Regions from separate parts of the Brevibacillus sp. HB1.3 genome, predicted to be linked through region 1. Evidence: a T-box and tRNA genes for the amino acid it is inferred to sense, from the RefSeq annotation. Region 1 holds a T-box; the other holds one or more tRNA genes.
The links. The T-box of region 1 lies ahead of tyrS (tyrosine--tRNA ligase). A T-box ahead of a tRNA ligase gene usually reads a tRNA of that ligase, here a tRNA-Tyr.
Positions count from the first base shown of each region.

Region 2: it has a tRNA-Tyr gene. The T-box ahead of tyrS (tyrosine--tRNA ligase) is inferred to sense a tRNA for this amino acid. The anticodon was not compared.

Region 1 is NZ_JABMIT010000001.1:701,091-708,282, forward strand. Features, by position in the region: gene HPY31_RS03495 (DUF6138 family protein) at 1-1,457, shown strand, start outside; gene HPY31_RS03500 (ATP-binding cassette domain-containing protein) at 1,733-2,062, shown strand; T-box leader at 2,138-2,367, shown strand; gene tyrS (tyrosine--tRNA ligase) at 2,425-3,693, shown strand; gene HPY31_RS03510 (hypothetical protein) at 3,759-5,873, opposite strand; gene HPY31_RS03515 (MarR family winged helix-turn-helix transcriptional regulator) at 6,027-6,443, shown strand; gene HPY31_RS03520 (MFS transporter) at 6,447-7,192, shown strand, end outside.
Region 2 is NZ_JABMIT010000010.1:143,924-151,115, forward strand. Features, by position in the region: gene HPY31_RS21770 (efflux RND transporter periplasmic adaptor subunit) at 1-221, shown strand, start outside; gene HPY31_RS21775 (hypothetical protein) at 275-415, shown strand; gene HPY31_RS21780 (cytochrome c biogenesis CcdA family protein) at 451-1,161, shown strand; gene HPY31_RS21785 (TlpA family protein disulfide reductase) at 1,185-1,718, shown strand; gene HPY31_RS21790 (hypothetical protein) at 1,890-2,087, shown strand; gene HPY31_RS21795 (YycC family protein) at 2,377-2,547, shown strand; gene HPY31_RS21800 (thioredoxin family protein) at 2,576-3,142, shown strand; gene HPY31_RS21805 (hypothetical protein) at 3,209-3,517, shown strand; tRNA gene HPY31_RS21810 (tRNA-Tyr) at 3,615-3,699, shown strand; tRNA gene HPY31_RS21815 (tRNA-Leu) at 3,744-3,825, shown strand; gene edeQ (edeine self-resistance N-acetyltransferase EdeQ) at 3,982-4,419, opposite strand; gene edeP (edeine non-ribosomal peptide synthetase EdeP) at 4,722-7,192, shown strand, end outside.

The DNA.
Region 1 (7,192 bases):
GGAGTGACGACTCGTACAAATACGATGCGGGCTCTTATATCGAGGAGCTTACAGAGGAAATCCTCATGCAAGAGTTTTTTCCCGCACTGTGTGATCGAATGGAATCCTTGTTCCATTCCACCGACTATGATTCTCACTTTTTTAATTACCGCTTCGAGCTCGTCTTCGAATTCGAGTGGAAACAATCGGTGCAATGCCATTCTCGCCATCTCATAAACGAGCGAAAACGCGAGAGTCTAAAACAAGTATTGGATCAATTTATCGAGACAAAAATTAAAGCGGAGCTTCCTGTACGTCCGAAAGAAAGAGACGATTTCTTCTTCGCCCATTGTCTCGTCAATCCCGACTTGATAGAACAAAAGCAGGAAATTATCGAACCGCTCATCCAGCGCCTTAGCGAAAAGCTGCGCGCTAATAAAGAACGCAGTGATTCGTGGACATACCACTCTGCCTTGGCTTTAAAAGGCTGGGCAGATGAGCGTTTTTTAGTCAAATTTTTCGATCGTACCGGGCATTATGGATTGGACTGGGTTTTGAAACCCGAGCAGGAGCGTCAGGAACCAAAAGCAGAGGAGCTGGACTTTTTCCTATACGTCGCTCTCGCAATTGGGAACAAGGAACCTGACACCCGCAAGAAATTTTTGGACCTCGCAGTTCAGCTTGGCTCCAAGCGGGCTGCGGACTATGTAAAACGTGGCAGCGGTCGCTTTGAAAGCGGGTATAAAAGCAGTTTGATTCAAGCAAAAGCCAATGACGTTTTGCAAGTGATCGACATCCGTATTGTGACTGAGGAAGAAGCTGCCTATGGTGAAGCCATCGATTTTATCAACGGTCTTTTGTGTGAAGGCTTTCCGAAAGGGTACAAGCTCAAGCTGAAGAGTAGCGAAAAGCACTACCTCCCAGTAAAAAAGCTGGCGAAGTCAGGTCTACACCAGTTTTTTGCCAATGCTTCTTCGTATCCTGCCTTATATCCGAAAATCGCCGAATATGCTGAGCTTGCGATGGAGGAGTTCGCATGGTACGGGGATGTAGAGCCTAGTGAGAAATCCGTCATGCCTGGCACCTATGCGGTATTAGCTCTCGGATTGTCTAGCAGCGATTATTTTCCACTCTTTCGGCGTTATATGGAGCTTGTCGACACGGAGCATCAGTCTGCTCAGGACGATTTTGCCCTAGCTTTTATGGAGGCGCATGGTGTAACCGTAGAGAATATCCCCGTACTCGTCTCCCTGGTGCTTGGCAGTAGCGACTCGGCGAAGCCTTTGAAAAATGTCACAATTAATCGTGCCGAACTGGTGGATGCACTCATAGAGGAGCTTGCAGTGATGGAGGATTACCAGCGGGAAAACGTTATTTATCGCCTTTTCGGCGGGAACAAAAAGCTCGCACAGGCAGCAAAAAAGGAATCTTCCCCCATCAGAGACAAGCTTGCCCAATTGCTAGCCTTGGTTGAATAGCTTTATTGACAATATTTAGAAGACCATGCTAAATTGAAGGCAACTACTTGGAACGGAGGGTGAATCATTTGCGCCATTGTTTATTTATTGGAAAAGCCAATTCCATAATAAATAAACAAGAAGCCAAATTCACCCGCATATCTATAGCTTGAATTCCTGTATGATCTATTTTTCATATAACGATTTCTAATACGAGAGCAAGATGCTTCTGTTTATTGGACAGGAGCATCTTTTTTTGTTGTCAAAAAGGGGTGATACAGATGAACAAAGGGTAAATGACGAGAAACGTAAAAACGAAATGGGGAATCCACATGGTTGAATTGCACAAATTTACAAAAGATGAGATGCTTCAACCCATTCAAAACTTGTCTGGGGGACAGAAAGCGAAATTGCTCTTGTTAAAAATGATTGTGGATCAGTGCGAAACCTTGATACTGGATGAACCGACCCGAAACTTTAGCCCTTTGACGACTCCTGTACTCTGCCGCGCGTTAACGGCTTTTGACGGGGTGATTATCAGTATTTCGCATGATCGGCGGTATTTACATGAAGTCGCCACAACTGTTTATGAACTGACTTCTGACGGTCTCACGAAAATAAAATAAGGGATCGTAGCGGAATCCTTGCTACATGGTTGACATTGCTATTTGAATTCAATATACTGACTTTAATTTCATATGAAACATACGTTGAAAGAGCCCAGTAGCAGCTTATTCCCTGTCCTAGAAAGCCGGGGGTTGATGGAACCCGGTACACAATAAGCGAGCGAAATACACTCTGGAGTATCTCGGGTAATGCCGAGCGGAATCGCGAACGATAACTCGCTACGAGTGGCATGAATGGCCTGCGCAAGCGCTTGGGTCCATTGGTGCAAGATGGGTGGTAACACGGTTATTCAATCGTCCCTATGTCTACAATAGACAAGGGGCGATTTTTTGTTTTTTACCATAGGAGATTGAAGGAGTGTATGGCAGTGAATATTATCGACGAACTCGAATGGCGCGAAGCCGTCAATCAGCAAACAGATGCAGAAGGGCTGCGAGAATTAACGAATGAAAAAGCAGTCTCGTTATATTGTGGTGTCGATCCAACAGGTGACAGCATGCATATCGGTCACTTGATTCCTTTCATGGTACTGAAACGCTTCCAGCTTGCTGGTCATCGCCCGGTCATTTTGATCGGTGGTGCAACAGGTACGATTGGCGATCCGAGCGGCCGTCAATCCGAGCGTTCTTTGCAAACACTGGAACAAATTCAGGAGAACGTCGACAAACTCACCGCACAGATGAAAAAGCTGTTCATTACAGAAGGCGACAACCAAATCCGTTTGGTGAACAACTACAGCTGGACGCACAAAATCAATGTTATTGAATTTTTGCGGGATTACGGGAAAAACTTCAGCATCAATACGATGCTTGCCAAGGATGTTGTGTCGAGCAGACTGGAAAGCGGTATTTCGTTTACGGAGTTTTCCTATCAAATTCTGCAATCGCTGGATTACCTGCATCTGTACAAACATGAAGATGTTCAGCTGCAAATCGGCGGTTCCGACCAATGGGGCAACATCACGAGCGGTCTCGATCTGATCCGCAAAAAAGAAGGATCAGAAGCCAAAGCATTCGGTCTCACGATTCCTCTGATGCTGAAAGCAGATGGTACGAAATTCGGGAAGACAGCAGGAGGAGCCATCTGGCTCGATCCAAACAAAACAACACCATTCGAATTCTACCAATTCTGGGCAAATACCGATGACCGCGATGTTGTGAAATACTTGAAATACTTTACGTTCCTCTCCAAAGAGCAAATTGAAGAGCTGGCAGAAAAAGTACAGTCTGAGCCACATAAACGCGAGGCACAAAAAGCACTGGCTGAGGAAATGACGAGATTTGTCCACGGAGAGGAATTGCTGGAGCAGGCGAAGCGGATTACCGCAGCATTGTTTACTGGAGATATTAAATCCCTGTCTGCAGATGAGATTGAGCAAGGCTTCAAAGAAATGCCGACATTCGAATCTACTCTCGAAACGAAGAACATTGTCGACTGGCTCGTTGAAATCGGCATTGAGCCATCCAAACGTCAAGCACGTGAGGATATTACAAAAGGTGCTATCTCCATGAATGGCGAGCGCGTAACCGATTTGGAACTGGAAGTAACACCAAGTCTTGCTATCGGCGGCCGCTTCATCATTATCCGCAAAGGCAAGAAAAACTACAGCTTGGTAAAATTGTCTCAATAGATAAAGGAATAAGAAGCTTCCCTGGAAAAAATGAAGGGAAGCTTCTTTTTGTATTTGTTTTCCTTTTATTTCGGGAATGCAATGCTATCCAATTTGTTTGCAGCAATGACAGCAAATGCATTCGGCTCCAGATCGAACCAAAAGATAAGATCGCCATCCGCTTTCTTTTGTGACGGCTTCATCCCGTTCACATAGACTTCCGAAGCTTTTGTCGCCATGGAAAGACCAGAAATCTTGTGCTCGCCACGATTGTGCAGAACGATTGAGCCGTTTGGTGCATATTCCATTCTGACTTGAGAGAGGGCGAGCCAATAATCCATGATTTCACGTACAGTTGTTAAATGCAATGTGCCTTGATCGCGCAGAGTTTCCAATCGCTTCAGCAAGCGGTCAAAATCGGGATGGATGATCCAGTTTCCTTGGGCATCTCGAATGATAAATTTCCCGCCCTGCTTTTTGGATGGAAATCTCGCCAAGTAGGTATGGTTGATAAAAACCCCACGATTTTGAATGAGCTGCTGGAGATTTTTCTCCCGATACAGGTTTACTGAATACTCTGGAATGGTGGCTGCAGACCATGAATAAAACGGGCCAGTCACTGTCGGATGCGACCAATAGAGAGGAGTGCGCAGGGAGTCGCCTTTTTGGGATTGGTACAGATCCAGACCATTATTGGGATTGGCGATATCTTCTGAGCTGTAGTGCCAAAAATAGGATGTGCCGTATTTTTTCCACTGATGCGCCAAGTAATTGGCAGTTTGGATGTCAAGTGCGTTAAAGGCAAAGCTAGACTTCAAATACCCATGGTCAATCCATGTGCGGCTTTGGAAGTGATCTTTCATTACTTGCAACGCATCTTCCGTTGTCTTTTGATAGTGCCTGATATCGTATGGATAGAGGGTATGTAGAGTAATTTCATCGCCGTTTCGATTCAGATCATCCAGAAACTGCAAAAATTCAGGGCTTTGCGCAATGGCGACATTGACAGGGGATTTCGGTTGAAAATACGGATTCGAGTAAAATACGCTTTTCGTAACCGGAATCCGGTGTTTGACAAAACCGCCTGTCGCTTGTGCCGACGATGAAATCTTCTCGGAACCGAAATAAACAGCCCGATTTGTTTGCAGCGTCTGCTCATCAGCATGCTCTGTCCATACATGTGTCGCCAAAAAACCTGAAGGCTGACTCATAAATCGCGGCATGAGCTTCGGCTGGTACCCAACTACCAGCGAGAAGGAATTCGTCCGTACATCGTTTGCGCGATATTCGGAAGCGTGCCGGACTTTTCCGACCTGATTCGTGGAGGTTTGCTGTACGTATCTGTGATCGTTCATGTGATCCAGATTCACGATGAGCTGTTTTTGCGTTGTATTCAATTCAAGTGAAGACACGTTGGGGGCATGGTACAAAAAAGCTGCTTGCTTCCCTTGACCAAATTTCGCACCTTGGTGATCCAGCCAGTAAGAAGCTTGGAATTTTTGTGTGTCCACTTTCCGATTCTTGCGATAAACCTCTGTTACATTTGGCTTGAATTGCAGGGCGAAACTTTCACGAAAAACCTTTGCCTCTCGCTTGTAGGTAGTTTTTACGGTAACATCGATGGCTGGGCTATTTTTATGCAAGGCATATTGGGTTGAAATCACTGCAATCGGGGTCTGACCAGTGACGATGACTGTGTTACCAGTGGCAGTCTCCCGGTGTTCCACCTTTACATTATCCCATTTACGAACCCAGTGGCTGGCCCGTTTGATAAAAATGTTCCGGTCGATCACTTTCGTCGTTGGTGGAGAGAAATACAAATCATTTCCACGGACGGCAGTCACTTTCGCCTGATGAACAAGCGGAGCATTCATTCTGCCCCCAAATGATTCGGATCGAATTTCGATGGCTGCGCCCGGTTGAAATGGTGGGCTTTGATCCAACGTTATTTGGTTGGATCCTTTCGGAAGAGAAGGCGTCATCGCATTATAAATGGTACCATATTCGGCTTGGTATTGAATGGAAGAGAGGATTTCGTTTTTTGCCAAATCGGTAATGCGGACATTGCCTTTCTCATCCCAGCTAAATACGTAATACAGGTTTTGAATGGTGGCTTCCTTCGCTTGCGTAGGTATTGGAAAAGAAAGTACGAAGAAAAGCAATAATAGAAAGTGAACGGTGAACAACCTATTTTCCAGCATGATTTTCTCCTTTTGTATGATGATATAGGTTAGACGAATATGCGCGGAAAAAGCCACACGGAACCCGATCTTGATTTTGACCTTCTCAAACAGTGAGGAAAGAGATATAATTATAATTAATTAAATTAATTAACTAATAACAAGGAGTGTAACATGTACCCGTTCTTTTCCACAGTCGCATTCACACATCGTGTATACAATAACCAATTGCAAGAGGAGTTACTTCCATACGGTATATCCGTCACACAATGGGCGTTGATCCGTTATCTCAAAGATAACGGTCCTGCTACCTTTAGCGATGTCGCCGATTATTGGCAAGTAGAGAAGCCGGCTATTACACCCATTGCGCAAAAATTAGCTGCGCGTGAAATGATTTCGATTTTATCAGGTGCAGACAAACGGCAAAAAATTATGTGCCTGTCAGAGAAAGGGGAAGCGCTCCATAAAACAATTATGGAAGCGACTGATCCATTCTTGGAAGAACTAATGGAAGGCATCTCACAAGAAGAAAGAGACGCAGCAGCCACAGTACTGGAAAAACTAATCATAAATCTAAAGAGAAGAGGGTAAGCAGTGAATCAGGATAGGCTTTGGACAAAAGAGTTCGTCATTGTTTCTTTCATCAATTTCCTTTTGACACTGATGTATTTCTTACTAATGGTTACGATTGCTTCATACGCCAAAACAGAATTTCACGCTTCAACCAGTTTAGCTGGATTGGTTTCCAGTATCTTTATCATTGGTGCTTTGATTGGCCGATTACTTACGGGAAGAGCCATTAGTTATATGGGTACGAAAAAAACGCTATGGATTGGGTTGGGATTTTTTGCTGTCACCACATTGCTTTACTTTTTTGCTGTCCATATCAGCTTTTTACTGGTAAATCGCTTGCTGCAAGGGATTGCTGTTGGTATTGCCAGTACTGCAACTGGTACCATTATTGCTCAAATCTTGCCAGCGTCTCGCAAGGGTGAGGGGATAGGCTATTACAGCTTAAGTGCGATTTTAGCAACTGCCATTGGTCCTTTTCTCGGCATGATCTTGTTGCGGCTTGAAAATGGTTTCACCTGGATATTTACGATGAATGTCGTGTTTTCCCTGATTTGCTTGCTGTTTTATGCCATGGCAAAAATCAATGTTCCGCTTCCTTCCGCGAATGTGAAAGAAGAAGAAACAGGTTCACTGCTTTCGAAATTCATCGAGCCGAAAGCCTTGCCAATTTCATTTATTGCCTTACTAATCGGCTTCAGCTATTCGGGTGTCTTGTCATTTCTATCGTTTTATGCGGAAGAAATTAATCTCTCCTCAACTGCGAGTTA
Region 2 (7,192 bases), on a different contig from region 1:
GAGCAAAATCGATCGTTGTAACGCGCGGTGCCGTTTTTGATCGCGATGGCAAACAGTATGTATTCAAGCTGGAAGGTGACATTGCCAAACAAGTCGAGGTCACTACAGGCAAATCCTCCAGTGATCAGATCGAAATTTTGACAGGCTTGTCTGCCGGCGATAAGATCGTGGTAAAAGGGCAAACATTGCTACAAGATGGCGGCAAAGTTACGATTCAGTAAGAAAAAGAGTAGCAAAAAAGGGACGGAGTACATCCGTCTCTTTTTTGTGTACAATGGAAGTACTCGGCCATATTATGGATACAGAGCGAATCATGAGCTATCTTTATCTATCTCATTATGAAAAGGAAATTGTCACGGATTTAAGACAAAGTGTCATTGCTACTTTTGAAGGGGGTAAAGATTCGATACAATGAGAAGATAGTGGATAAAATACCCAGCGGAGGTACATATGACTGGCGATATTACTGTGTTTGTGGCTTTTGCAGCAGGTTTTCTCTCGTTTATTTCTCCTTGCTGCCTGCCGCTTTATCCGTCCTTTTTGTCTTACATAACTGGAGTAACGATTGATGAGGTAAAGAAAGGGAGAGCGGTTTTTCGCAAGGAAGCCTTCTTGCATACCTTTTTCTTCATTGTCGGGTTTTCGATCATTTTCGTTGCGCTGGGACTGTCTACATCTTGGATCGGAAGCTTGTTCACCGACCAGCAGGATTTGATTCGTCAATTGGGCGGTATTTTACTTGCTGTTATTGGCTTTGTTATGCTTGGCGTGTTTAAAATGGATTGGATGATGCGTTCTTTTAAAATCGATTTAAAATCGAGGCCATTGGGGTATACTGGGTCCATACTGGTGGGAATGACGTATGCAGCTGGCTGGACACCTTGTGTGGGACCCATTCTTTCTGGCATTATCGTCATGGGTGTATCCAATCCTTCAAGCGCCTTGGCTTACACATTGGCGTATACACTTGGTTTCGCCATTCCTTTTTTTGTCATGACGTTCTTCATCAGTAAGGTGAAAGCGATTGTGAAGTATTCCGACCTGTTTATGAAAATCGGAGGAGCCATTATGATTTTGTTCGGTATTCTTCTGTATACAGATAAACTGACGGATATCACACGCGTTCTCATTCAAATGTACGGTGGCTTTACGGGATTCTAACTCAGTAGGGCAGAGGTGACAAGATGAAAAAACTGTTGCTCGCGGTGATCGTACTATTGGGGGTCGGACTTGCTGTTTGGGAAAAGCCTCAAGAAACAGCCGCAATCGTAGCAGAGGTTCAAAAACCGGAAGTTGGTTTTGCGGCTCCTCATTTTACACTGACAGGATTGGATCAGCAGACGTACAAGGTAGAAGGAAAAAGGGCGAAACCATTGGTCTTGAATTTTTGGGCTTCCTGGTGTGGACCATGCAAGCTGGAAGCGCCTGATTTACAAAAAGTCTATGAAAAATACGGTGGACAGGTTGATCTGTATGGTGTGAACGTCACGAGCAATGACAGCCCGGAAGCAGCCATGGCCTTCGTCACCAACTATAAGCTAACATTTCCGATACCGATGGACGTAGCTGGAACTGTGTCGAACCGTTACAAGGTGATGGCATTCCCAACGACTTACTTGATTGACGCGGATGGGATCGTACGAAAAAAGATCATTGGCATGGTTGATGCTCCTACACTGGAGCTGGAACTGCGCCAGTTGTTAAGTCCAAAGCCATAAGGAAGGCACATAAGTCGCTGGGGGAGAATTCTCCGGCGGCTTTTTCTATTTGTGACACGTTTGACAAGGCCCATTTTGCAGACGATCATCTTGATTTTGTATGCTTGCCTAAAGAGCGGTGGTGTTCTCCTTCATAGACTGGAGTGATCTAGGGCAAAGGGAGGAAAACGGATGGCCAAGGGCAAAAAGGTAAAGAAGAAGAATACACGACAGCATCCCAATCAAGTACAACTGAGAATCGTAACGTCCCATACATGTCAAGTATGCAAACAGCAATGTGCAAGAGGGTTGGCATATCTGGAACAGATGTCCCAGCCCGGCGCGATCGGCTTTGGTGTACCATGCATCCTTACCAAGCAAAAGCCATAGTTCGTCCTTTTCCATTGTGCGGGATATTTTGCTCACGAGAGATAGTCCCTTCGCGTACGGTGAGAAGGGATCAAACAGCCCTGACTCCATTTTGGAGCTACCTATGGGTGGCTCTTTTTTAATTTTTCATTAAGAATTGGCCTGAGCAAATGTGAAAGAGGGATCAGTAGAGCCAACATGTTACAAAGGTTAAAGGCTCCCAAGTGTCAGGCTTGCATGCTGGCAGGTTTAACGGCTGTGTATTATACTGAAGGGACTGATGAAAGCAAGGGAAAGGAGCAAAATTGACATGCGTCCATTACAAATATCACCGGAGACGGCAGTCAAACTGGCGGAAGCACTTCAGGTACCTTTGGAACGCCTCATGCACATGCCGCAGCATATTTTGTTGCAAAAAATGATGGAGCTGGCTAATCAAGAAAAGGAAGCAAACGAAGCAGCGAATAAAAACCAAGAATAGGCGAAGCGATACAAAAGGAGGAGAAAAAATGGGGGCAAATGTAGCACATAAATTCCGTGCGGGGCTCAAGCCACAAGCGTTTGTGGAAAGCATGACGAAAAATCAGGATACATACCAAAACTGGTCGGATGCATTTTCATGGGAGGATGAACAAGACCGTGCGTTTTTTGCTTCTCTCCAGCATCGTGATGACCTCAGATGCTTAATCTTGGCTGCGGAATGGTGTGGCGACGTCGTTCGCAACTTGCCAGTCGTCTTGCATGCCTTGAAAGAAACAGACATGCCAGTGGAAATTATGGTGATGGAAGAACACCTCGATCTCATGGATGAGTTTCTTACGATGGGTGGTCGGGCGATCCCTGTTGTTATTTTCGCAGACACGGGTGGACATGTTCTGGCAAAATGGGGACCACGACCGAAGCATGTCCAAGCTGTCATGACGGCATTCAAACAACAAAACCCGGACCGAAACGCCACGGATTATGAAGAGAAGATTAAAGTAGCGCGTGCCGAAATGCTCGAGCAGTATGGAGAAGGCACTGGCTACCAGCAAGTGATTATCAAAGAACTGAGAGAGCTACTTTCCTCGATCTAATCTATTACATCCATAGCAGGGCGGAGTCACGGCTCCGTCCATTTTCATGCAGAAAGGCTGAATAACATGTATTACTACGGGAATGAAACGATTATGTCCTTGGAGCAGGTGCTTCGCTTAAAAGCATCGGAAGTTCGAATTTTGGAGTGGGTACGTACCTACGAGTTTTTAGAAAACAGTTATGGAATCGATGAAGCCGTTCCCTACTTCTTGGAGATAAAATGTGAAGAAGGGCAAGTGAAGATTCGCAAAAACCGTATACTTGACTTCCCGGAATACGCCTGTGAGGGAGAAGCAATCTTTCAAGAAGTAGATGAGGCACTGCGCGTCTTTCACGAGTGGGCACAGGAGATCTTGGCGAAAAAAGAGAGTTAATGAAAATAATATGTTGACGTCAAACAAAGTTCATGATAAATTAATAAATGTCGCTTCTGGTTGAAGAGAATAGCAGAAGATAGACAGCACATATTGTGGGGAGATAGTGAAGTGGCTAAACACGGCAGACTGTAAATCTGCTCCCTCCGGGTTCGGCGGTTCGAATCCGTCTCTCCCCACCATTGATTTTCTATCGATGATGTGCTAATTTATTCATAGTTCACTTGCCGGTGTGGCGGAATGGCAGACGCGCGCGACTCAAAATCGTGAGGGAAACCGTGGGGGTTCAAGTCCCTTCACCGGCACCATATCAAAAACGAATGCACACTAACCATGATGTTTACAGACACATGGATGGTGTGCTTTTTTACTATACGGGAAACAATTCAAACAGCGGCGAGTCTAAGACTTGATTTTCAGGTCTTAGGTCGCCGCTGCTTCATTTTTGGGTAATGAAAGCTCGCTTAAAAGTTCAATTCTGCAATCGTCTCGCCGAACAAAACCATGCCATTCTTTTGAAATCCGAGCGAAGCGTAAAGGTTTTCGGCTGCGACATTGGCTGGGGCATAGCCAATGACAATTTTTTGACAATCTTCCTTTGCTTTCAGGATCTCAATGACTTGTGAAATCGCAGTACGTCCATATCCTAGACGTTGGTACTTCGCATCAATTAAGAGTCTGTAAATCCAGTAATTTCCATCGTCGGGGTCAAGCCCATACATGACAAAGCCAACCATCGTGTCATCATGGTATATGGCCAAAGGAACAAATGTCGTTTGAAACTTTGATTCAGCGATGGAGTAAAGGTTTGGGGCAACAAACTCGCTCTGTTCGGGAGTAGGTTCCAGTTCAATACACTCTTCCCAGTTTTCCAAAGTTACTTCACGAAGTGTCACAGACATCTAATCACATTCATCCTTCCGGGGAATTGTTATTTTGTCAATATATTACATTTTATCCTACGTGAAAAGAAAGTCAAAATCAATAGAGTGCACAAATTTTTTTCTATATCTATGCAGCACCAGAGAAAGGGAAAGAGAGAGAATTAGTCAAATTTTCAGAAATAACAATTTATGGAAAATTCATTTGACACTACAGAAGAGTCATCTATATAGTTGAAACTGGAAGTATTTGTAACCGATTTGATTTTTTACCATGTCTGAGTTGTGATTACATCTACACAATTCAGAAAGGGGGATATTCTTTGCGCCAAGATAAGAAGCAATGGAAGGTCGGTTATCCTTTAAGTCATCCACAAAAGCGTATCTGGTATACGGAAAAATTACATCCACAGCTTCCTATCCATACGTTAGGGGGGATGGTGCGCGTTCAAGGAAAGGTGAAGCTGGATGTACTGGAAGCGGCCATTCACCTGTTCATTCAAAAGAACGATACCTTGCGACTCAACTATCAGGAGGAAGAGACAGTCCTTCAGTTTGTTGGAGAGTACGAACCGCAGCCATTGCAGGTGTTTGATTTCAGTCAGGAACCGAATGCCCCTGATCGGTGCAGACAATTCCTGCAAGCTTTGTTTACAAAGCCGTTTTCAATCGGACAAGGACCTCTGTTCTACTTTTGTCTGATCCAACTGAGTGACGAGGAAGCGGGGTATTTTGTAAAGCTGCACCATTTAATTGCTGATGGCTGGTCCATCTCAATCATGACAGAACAAATTGCTCACTATTATGACACATTGTTGGCAGGCGGTACCGTTCATGTAGGAGATGAACACGCTTATCAAGCTTTTGTCGACAGGGAGCATGCCTATGCTCAGTCTGAGAGATTTGAAAAGGACAAGCGCTACTGGCGGGACAAGTTTCAGAGCTTGCCCGTAATCACGACATTACAAAAGGCAACAGATACTACCGAAGGCAAGCGCAAAGTCTATGCATTCAACAAGGAAGATTCGACAAGAATACGCCAGTTTGCGGACCAGATGAAATGCTCGCTAAACTCCGTGTTTGTAGCTCTCGTCAGTCTTTACCTTCAGCGTTGTACGAGGCAAGAAGAAATCGTGATCGGTACGCCGTTGTTAAATCGTTCAGGCAAAGTGGAGCGCAAAATATTCGGGATGTTTACCAGCACCATGCCTTTTCGTCTGGCAGTTCCGATGGAAATGGATGCCTTCGATTATGTTAAATATGTCAACAGGGAATTGACTTCCTGTTTTTTTCATCAGAAATATCCGTACGATTTGCTGGCTCAAGAGTTGGAATTGAAGAAACATGGCTATGACAGCCTGTTTCAGATTTGTGTGAATTATTACAGCACGCAGCTGCCCTTCACCCTTGGCGGGTACTCCGTGACGAATGAGGAGTTTTACAACGGTCACCAGCTGTATTCGCTCCAAGTCATTATTAGGGAGTGGGCTACAGATGAACAATTGACGCTGGAATTGGATTATAAGATCGCCGAGTACACGGAAGAAGATATTGACCGGATAACGGATCATCTCGTGCGGCTACTCAATCAGATGATCTCGAATCCAGAAGTACCGCTATCCAATCTGAACTTCCTTGCTGAGGAAGAGCTGGAACTACAGCTCCATACATGGAACGATACTGCATCTTCCTATCCCAGCGAGAAGACGGTTGTCCAGTTGTTTGAAGAGCAAGTAATGCGCTCGCCACAAGGAATTGCATTGGAGTCAGAGGGGCGCACACTGACATTCCAGGAACTGCAGGATCAAGTGAATCGACTGGCTCACGTGTTGCGTAACCGAGGAGTTGGTCCTGGTGTAATTGTTGCGTTGCTAGCAGATCATTCGCCAGAGATGATCATCGGACTGTTGGCTGTTCTAAAAGCTGGCGGGGCATACCTTCCGATTGATCCTCAACTCCCTTCACAGCGTATTGAATATCTGCTTTCTGACTCTAGAGCGGACCTGTTGCTTCGTCACACTTCGAGAAAAGTGGATATTTCGTGGTCCAAAGCAATTCTGGAGCTCGGTGATTCGTCCCTGTATCGAAATGATGGGGCAATCCTGGAATCGGTCAATCAGCCAGATGATTTGGCCTATGTCATTTATACATCAGGCTCTACTGGAAATCCGAAGGGAGTCATGGTTACTCATCGAGGGCTAGTCAACTATATTTCGTGGGCGAAAGACCGCTATCTCTCTTGTCCTGAAGAAGCGTTTGCTCTGTATTCCTCACTGGCATTTGATTTGACGGTTACGTCCATTTTCTGCCCGTTGGTAAAGGGAAATCGGATGGTTATTTATCCTCACTCCGATTCTGAGTTTGTGTTATCGCGCATCTTTAGTGACGGACGCTCCCATGTTGTAAAGCTGACACCTGCCCATCTGTTTTTGCTGCAAGAGATTGCTCTGCCTTCTACTACGGTAAAGAGAGTGATAGTGGGCGGCGAGGACTTGAAGGTGAGTCTGGCTGAGGCCATTCATGCGAAATGGAACGGACAAATCGAAATTCTCAATGAGTATGGCCCTACCGAGACAGTAGTCGGATGCATGATCTATCAATACGATCCAGTGACAGATGTCGAAGGATCTGTACCAATTGGACATCCGATCAGTAACGTGCAGCTCTATATTTTGGATTCATATGGGAAGCCAATCCCAATCGGATCGACTGGAGAGCTATTCATCTCGGGAGATAGTGTGGCACGGGGGTATCTTAACCGCGAGGAATTGACGCAAGAGCGTTTCCTACCCGA